2 regions of the Agromyces mariniharenae genome follow, and region 1 is predicted to be linked to the other one. Evidence: predicted binding sites of a transcription regulator. Region 1 holds the regulator's gene; the other holds the start of a gene.
The links. Region 1 encodes HspR, which represses chaperone genes until heat shock. Its sites were predicted from a motif close to AAGTTGAGTCNNNNNGACTCAACTT; they were not measured.

Region 1 (3,977 bases):
CTACGCGACCCTGTCGATCGCGGCCGAGTACGCCGCCGACAGCCTGCGCCGATACGCGTTCTACGACGCGATCGAGGCCTCGCTCGAGGCCGGAACCGACGCGAACGCCACGGCGCAGGCGATCTGGGCGTCGCCGTGGGCCACCAGCCACTACGGGTACGGCTCGCACTGGTCGACGGCGCCCGTGAAGGTGATCACGGCGCCCGAGTCGGCCTGGGGCTGAGCGCCCCTCGGCGAACCCTGACGCCGTGACGTCGTGACGTAACGCGCCGTCGACGTCGTCAGGGCACGACGATGTCGAAGTCGGGGTCGCCCTCGTCGAGCACGCCGATGAGCTGCTTCAGGACCTCCAGGTCGCCCGTCACCTCGACGCCGTCGGATGAGACGTCGCCGCCGGCGAGCCGCAGCAGACGCGGCTTGTCGAGGACCAGGTGCAGCGCGGCATCCGTCGCCGGCTCGCGCTCGACGTACACCAGCACGCCGTTGCGCAGCGTGAGGTGGAAGCTGCGGCCGAGGTCGGTGAGCGTGAGGTCGAACGCAAGGTCGAGGTCCCACGCCCTCGGGCCGTCGACGCGGATCGCGACGGCGTCGAACAGCTGCTCGGGCGTCAGCTGCGCGAGGATCGCCGGCGCGTTCGCCGTGGTCGGGGTGCCGAAGTTGCCGTCGCGCAGCTCGGTCGCGCCCGAGAGGAAGAAGTTGCGCCACGTGCCGTTCTCCGACCCGTACGCGAGCTGCTCGAGCGTGTCGGCGTAGAGGGCGCGGGCGGCCTCGTGCGCGTCGTCCGTGAACACCGCGTGATCGAGGAGGGTGGCGGCCCACCGGAAGTCGCCCGCGTCGAACGCCGCCTGCGCGAGCTCGACGACCCGATCGAGGCCGCCCATCGCGTCGACGTACCGCTGCGCCAGCGCCTGCGGCGGATGCGGCCAGAGCCGGGCCGGGTTGCCGTCGAACCAGCCCATGTACCGCTGGTAGATGGCCTTCACGTTGTGGCTCACCGACCCGTAGTAGCCGTGCGTGCTCCAGGTGCGCTCGAGGGCCGGCGGGAGCTGGATGACCTCGGCGATCTCGGACCCCGTGAGGCCCTGGTTGAGCATGCGCAGCGTCTGGTCGTGGAGGTACGCGTAGAGGTCGCGCTGGATGGCGAGGAATCGCCGCACCTCGTCGGCGCCCCACGTCGGCCAGTGGTGTGACGCGAACACCACGTCGGTGCGCTCGCCGTAGCGCTCGATGGCCTCGGTGAGGTACTGCGACCACACGTGCGGGTCGCGCACCAGCGCGCCGCGGAGCGTGAGCAGGTTGTGCAGGTTGTGGGTGGCGTTCTCGGCCATGCACAGCGCCCGGTAGCCGGGCAGGTGGAAGTGCATCTCCGACGGGGCCTCGGTGCCCGGTGCCATCTGGAACTCGATCTCGACGCCGTCGATCGCGTGGGTCTCACCGGTCTCGCGGATGTGCAGGGTCGGCACGATCATGGTCGCCTCGCCCACGGAGGTCGTCTGGCCGAGGCCGGCGCCGACCTGGCCCTTCGGCCCGCGCGCGAGCACCGCGCCGTACATGTACCCGGCGCGGCGGCCCATCGCGGTGCCGGCGTAGACGTTCTCGGCCACGGCATGCTCGACGAAGCCCTCGGGCGCGACGATCTGCACGGCACCGGAGTCCACCTGGTCCTGGGTCACGATGCCGAGCACGCCGCCGAAGTGATCGATGTGGCTGTGCGTGTGGATCACCGCGACGATCGGGCGTTCGCCCCGATGCGCGCGGTACAGCCCGAGGGCTGCGACGGCCGTCTCCTTCGAGATGAGCGGGTCGACCACGATCACGCCGGTGTCGCCCTCGATGAACGACATCACCGAGAGGTCCAGTCCGCGCACCTGGTAGATGCCGGGAACCACCTCGTAGAGTCCGTGCTTCGCGACGAGCTTCGACTGCCGCCACAGGCTCGGGTTCACCGAGTCGGGCGCGTCGCCGTCGACGAAGTCGTACGACGAGGCATCCCACACCACCGCGCCGCGGTCGTCTCGGATGACCGGGTCGTCGAGCGTGCCGATGAATCCGCGGTCGGCGGCGGCGAAGTCGGCGTCGTCGTCGAACGGCAACGTGGCCGACAGGGCCTCGTTCGCGGCGATGACGGCGTCGGACGCTTCCCGTTGCTGCATGCGTGTGCTCCTTCCCCCCGGGGGAGCTTCCCCCTGAGCGAGCCTTCCGCATGCAGCGCGACGCGCGCAAGGAAGGAGCGGACCCGCGCTACTCGCGGTCGAGGGGCCGCCACACGACGACGGCGTTCTCGCGGCGCACGCGCGTGCCGGTGCGGACCGACACGATGTCGCCCGCGGAGCCGGCGGCGAAGACCCGGCGTCCGGGGCGGTTGAGCATCTCGTCGGCGAGCGCGGCCTCGAGCTCGCGCACGCGGGCACGGAGGCCCTGCACCTCGTCCTCGAGGCCGAGCACGCGGCGGATGCCCTCGAGGCTCACGCCCTCGCTCGACAGCTGCGCGATCTCGCGCAGCTGCATGACGTCGCGCATCGAGTACCTCCGCGACTTGCCGGCCGTGCGGGTCGGCGAGACGAGCCCCATGCGGTCGTACTGCCGCAGCGTCTGCGGGTGCATGCCCGCCAGGTCGGCCGCGACCGAGATGACGAACAGCGGGCTCGACTCGTTCATCGCTGGCTCCTCGCCTTCGCGAGCAGCTCCTCACGCGGGTCCTCGTCGGGCAGCAGCGCCGCGAACTCCTCGAGCTTCTCGCTCGCGTCCTTCGAGAGGTGCGACGGCACGGCCACCTGCACCACGGCGAGGAGGTCGCCCGTGCCCTTCTTCGTCTCGACGCCGCGGCCCTTCACGCGCAGCACGCGGCCGCTCGGAGTGCCGGGCGCGACCCGCAGCTTCACGGGCTCGCCGCCGAGCGTCGGCACCTGGATGGTGGCGCCGAGCGTCGCCTCGGCGAACGTGACCGGCACCGTCACGCGGAGGTTCAGGCCGTCGCGCTCGAACACCGGGTGCTTGCGCACGTTCACCGTGAGGATGAGGTCGCCGGCCTCACCGCCGTCGGGTGAGGGGTGGCCCTTGCCGGGCAGCTTGATCTTCTGGCCGTCGGCCACGCCCGCGGGGATGCGCACCGTGATCGGCTTGCCCTCTGCGGTCTGCAGCGTGATCTGGTCGCCCTTGGTGGCGGTGATGAAGTCGAGCGTCGTGGACGCGGTGACGTCGCGGCCCTTGGTGGGTCCGCCGAAGCCGCGGTAGCCGCCGCTCGGCGTGCCGAAGCGACCACCGCCGAACAGGCCGCCGAGCAGGTCGTCGTAGTCGCCGCCCTGCTGGAACGTGTAGCGGGTGCCCCCGCCGCCCTGGCCGCCGAACATGCCGCCGAAGACGTCCTCGAAGCCGCCGGCGCCGCCCGCGCCGGGCGCGGTGAACCGCGCGCCTGTCCCCATCGCACGGATCGCGTCGTACTCCTTGCGCTCCTCGGCATCGGCCAGCACCGAGTGCGCCTCGCTGATCTCCTTGAAGCGCGCCTCGGCCGCGGCATCCCCCGGGTTCTGGTCGGGGTGGTACTTGCGCGCGAGCTTGCGGTACGCCTTCTTGATGTCGGCGTCGCTCGCGTCCTTGGAGACGCCGAGCACCTGGTAGAAGTCCTTGTCGAACCAATCCTGACTGGCCATCGGCACCTCCTTCCTGAAGTCTGCCTGAAACGATGTGGGCCGGCCCGCGACATCCGGTGCATCGGATGCCGCGAGCCGGCCGAACGGGTTACTGCGGCGTCTTGACGACGACCTTCGCCGCGCGCAGCAGCGTGCCGCCGAGCAGGTACCCCGTCTCGACGACGTCGGCGACCGTGTCGGTGTCGACCTCGTCGGACGGCTGCTGGAAGATCGCCTCGTGCCGCGTCGGGTCGAACGGCTCGCCGACCTCGCCGAACGGCGTCAGCCCGAGCTTCTCGACCGCCGCGCGGAGCTTCGCCGCGATGGTCGCGAAGGGGGCGTCGCCCT
Region 2 (3,977 bases), 1.1 Mb from region 1:
ACTGGGTGATCGCTGCGGCAGCGTCGGCCCCGCTCGCGAGCTCATGCTCGATCCGAAACCACTCCTGCATGACCATTGGGAAATCTTCCCAAGCCGTGATAAATGACGGAGCGACCCATCCCGCTTCGTAACCAGACCCTCCGGAAAAGCCAGACAGCGTTCGATCCACCTGATTCAGCCGATCATTGTAGAAATGAAGTGACGAAATGAAGTACGAGCAATGGCCGACGCCAAAGCCCGTCCAGTAGGCCATCATCTCGTGGAGGACACTCCATTCAAACGTGTTAATTCCCGAGAATCCCCACACGATGTCGTTCGATCGAATCGCCACGTTCATGTCGAGGCGCCCGTCCCGCTGGATGAAATGAATCCAGTTGTTGCAAGGAACGTCGCGAGTCTCGATAAAGTCACGGGCGGGGTCGAAGATGTTGATTACAGCACGCCGCGTCAGCGGGTCATTGAGCAAGAGTTGCCGGACCTCATCCACTTGGTCAGTTCCGGCCCAATCGCGGATGCGAGGTCCATACGCACCTCGCCAAACCTGCCCATCGTCCGAATAGTCCGGGGCGCGCGGCAGATAACGTTCGAGATAGGCCACATCTTCACGGCCAGCAATTACCCACATTGTCTCAGCTACGGTGGCCCAGGGATCGTTGCGGCGACCCGGAACGGTGATGAATCGTTCCGTCGGCCGTTCCAGAACAACAAGACGGCTCAGTAACTCCGTAGTGGTAGCCCCGCGCACTTCGACGACTTGTCCACGTTCTCGTAACTGAGCCAGCTCGGAAACAAATGCATGGGTGGCGTTCCGATACTTCATCCGTCCCCCAAAGTCGCTGCCATGACTCGTGCCGGTGCACCCAACACGGCATCGAGCATTGGGCATACCGTACAAGACGCTGGACGAGCACATCTGGAAGCCGTCCCGTCGTGGCCAAGACCGGGCGGTCACCTCGATGGTGGGCCTGACACACGATGGCGACGGGCGGGTCCGGGGCGAGGTTGCTGGATGTGGTGCCCGGCCGGTCCGGTAGCGCGTACGCGGCGTGGCTTCGCAGCGCGCCCGCAGGCTTCACGCCAGCCGTCTAGCATGCTGCGCTGGATCCGTTCCGCGGGTACGCGAATGCGATCCGGGACCGGGACGAGCTGCCCGACGCTGTCGTCGTGCTGGGCGCGTTCCAAGTGGTCCGGCTCAGCGTGAAGGTGCTCGCGAAGGCCCGTCAACGCATGCAGCAGCAAACGTTGGGACACGCGGCGCACACGGACGACCCGCTGTGCAGGATCCGCGGGTTGCTGAGGCACGGTATCGGGCACCTGACTGAACGGCAGCTCGCGAAGATCGACGCGTTCCTGCACTCGGGTGACCGGACTGGCACGTCACCGTCGCGGGCAGTGCTACCGGCAGCTCCGTGCGGTCTACCGCCACGACCAGCCTGTCGACGGGCGAGGGGACGCGGAGAAGATCCTCGAGTCGTTCCACACCTTCCCTGTACACGAGGTCGCCCGGCTCGGCCGGAGCCTGCGGGCTTGGCGGACCCAGTTCCTGGCCTACTTCGACACCGGCGGGGCCAACAACGGCGGCACCGAGGCCATCGACCTCATCGTCGAGAAGATCCTCAGGCTCGCGCACCGTTTCCCAACTCCACCAACTACGCATCCTGCTCGCCGCTGGCAGGCACAAGCCCTGGCGAACCAGACCCGCGCCCCGCTTCATAACGAAGAGCCGGATTTCCGTAGCCCCGGGAAGGTCCGCTCACTTTCGGTGACGACACGAATCCCGGCCGGCCCGCCGGCGTAGTGATCGGGTTCAGCCGCCCGCTCGTCAACCAGCTGGAGGTACGGACGTCTCGCGAGGGTCCGTCATCGGACGTTCGCAAGCCGGTCGGCCCGGGCAGTCGGCTGGCTACGTGGTTGCCGGAGTTGACGCCAGACATCGCCACGTAGTCTTCCGCCAGGTGTCGCAAGCTCAGGTGGTCGCGATTTGTGGTCCGCCTCGTCTGAATAACGAGTCCAATCGCGGGAATACCCACGCCCCCACCGCGTTGAACTTGAGCGTACCCAACTCAAGTTCCCCAGGAGGACTAGGTGCCCGAAGACTTCAGCGACACCGGCGCGAACTCGTTCGACGAGTTCCTCGCCCGGTATCTCGCGGGTGAGCAGGCCAGGCAGGCGCGGTCGATCGACCTCAGCCGGTTCCTGACCGCGCGCACCCAGAGCATCCTGCAGCGTGCCGGCAAGTTCGCGCTCGAGCGCGGACAGACCGAGCTCGACGCGCTGCACATCCTGCGCGTCATCGTCGAGGACGAGGCGGTCACGCAGGCCATCCAGCGCATCGGCGTCGCGCCGGAGCGCATCATCACCGCGACCGAGGCGCGCCTGCCCGCGGCATCCGATGTGGCTGACATCAACGCGGCCACCATCACGCCGTCGGCGTCCCGCGCGCTCTTCCACGCGTACCAAGTGGCGCGCTCGAGCGGCTCGACGTACATCGACCCCGAGCACCTCTTCTTCGCGCTCGTGCTGGGGCAGGATGCCCCGGCCGGCCAGGTGCTGGCGCGCGCGGGCGTGACTGCTGAGGCGCTCACGCAGGGGATGCGGGAGACCGTTGACCCCGAGTCGCTCGGTGACGAGGGTTTCGATACGCGTTCGACTTCGTCGAGCGCTACTCAACCCACGGATACCCCCATGCTCGACAAGTTCGGCATGGACCTCACGCAGCGCGCCCGTGACGGCGAGCTCGACCCCGTTATCGGACGCGTCGACGAGATCGAGCAGACCATCGAGATCCTGAGCCGACGCACGAAGAACAACCCCGTGCTGGTCGGCGAGGCCGGCGTCGGTAAGACCGCGATCGTCGAAGGGCTCGCCCGGGCGATCGTGGAAGAGAGCGTCCCCGAGGCGCTGCTCGGCAAGCGCGTCATCTCGCTCGACCTGCCCGGCATGCTCGCCGGCACCCGCTATCGCGGCGACTTCGAGGAGCGCCTCACCAAGACCATGGAGGAGATCGCCACCCACAAGGGCGAGCTCATCGTGTTCATCGACGAGGTGCACACGGTTGTCGGCGCGGGCGGTGCCGGTGACGGCGGCATGGACGCGGGCAACATCCTGAAGCCGCGCCTCGCGCGGGGTGAGCTGCACCTCGTCGGCGCGACCACGCTCAAGGAGTACCGCCAGATCGAGAAGGACCCGGCGCTCGAGCGTCGCTTCCAGCCCGTGAAGGTCGGCGAGCCGTCGATCGAGGACTCGGTGCTGATCCTGCAGGGCCTCAAGCCCGCGTACGAGCAGCACCACGGCGTCGAGTACACGGATGCCGCGATCCGCTCGGCTGTCGAGCTGAGCGCCCGCTACCTCAGCGAGCGCGTCCTGCCAGACAAGGCCATCGACCTCATCGACCAGGCCGGCGCGCGACTGCGCCTCCGCCTCGGCGTGAAGGTGGACGTGTCCGAGCTCATCGGCCGACTGGCCGAGCTCGAGGCCGACAAGAACGCGGCGGTCACGGCCGAGCACTACGAGGAGGCGTCGCGCATCCGCGACGAGATCTCGAAGGTGCAGGACAAGCTCGACGAGGCGACCGCTGACGCGATCAAGCGCGGCAAGGTTGCGCAGGCCGGCGGCTCCGATGCGGCATCCGACACCATCGTCGACGAGGCGCAGATCGCCGCGGTGATCTCGCGGGCGACCGGCATCCCGGTCAACCGCCTCACCGAGGGCGAGCGCGAGCGCCTCGCCGAGCTCGAGCAGGAGCTGCACGCCCGGGTCATCGGGCAGGACGACGCCGTGACCGCCGTCGCGCGCGCCGTGCGCCGCAACCGCACCGGCATGGGCGACGCGAAGCGTCCCGTGGGATCGTTCCTGTTCCTCGGCCCGACCGGCGTCGGCAAGACCGAGCTGGCGCGTGCGCTGGCCGACCGCCTGTTCGACGACGAGGGCGCGATCATCCGCTTCGACATGAGCGAGTTCGGCGAGCGGCACACCGT

Region 2: FYC51_RS03765 (ATP-dependent Clp protease ATP-binding subunit) is a predicted target of HspR. The motif match lies at 2,046-2,070, and genes of this name have one in related genera.

Annotation. Positions count from the first base shown of each region.
Region 1 is NZ_VSSB01000001.1:1,879,870-1,883,846, reverse strand. It holds gene FYC51_RS08660 (hypothetical protein) at 1-223, shown strand, start outside; gene FYC51_RS08655 (alkyl/aryl-sulfatase) at 282-2,153, opposite strand; gene FYC51_RS08650 (heat shock protein transcriptional repressor HspR) at 2,242-2,658, opposite strand; gene FYC51_RS08645 (DnaJ C-terminal domain-containing protein) at 2,655-3,650, opposite strand; gene FYC51_RS08640 (nucleotide exchange factor GrpE) at 3,739-3,977, opposite strand, start outside.
Region 2 is NZ_VSSB01000001.1:828,862-832,838, reverse strand. It holds gene FYC51_RS03780 (thymidylate synthase) at 1-820, opposite strand, end outside; partial or broken gene FYC51_RS19860 (transposase) at 1,099-1,347, shown strand; gene FYC51_RS03770 (transposase) at 1,361-1,798, shown strand; gene FYC51_RS03765 (ATP-dependent Clp protease ATP-binding subunit) at 2,086-3,977, shown strand, end outside.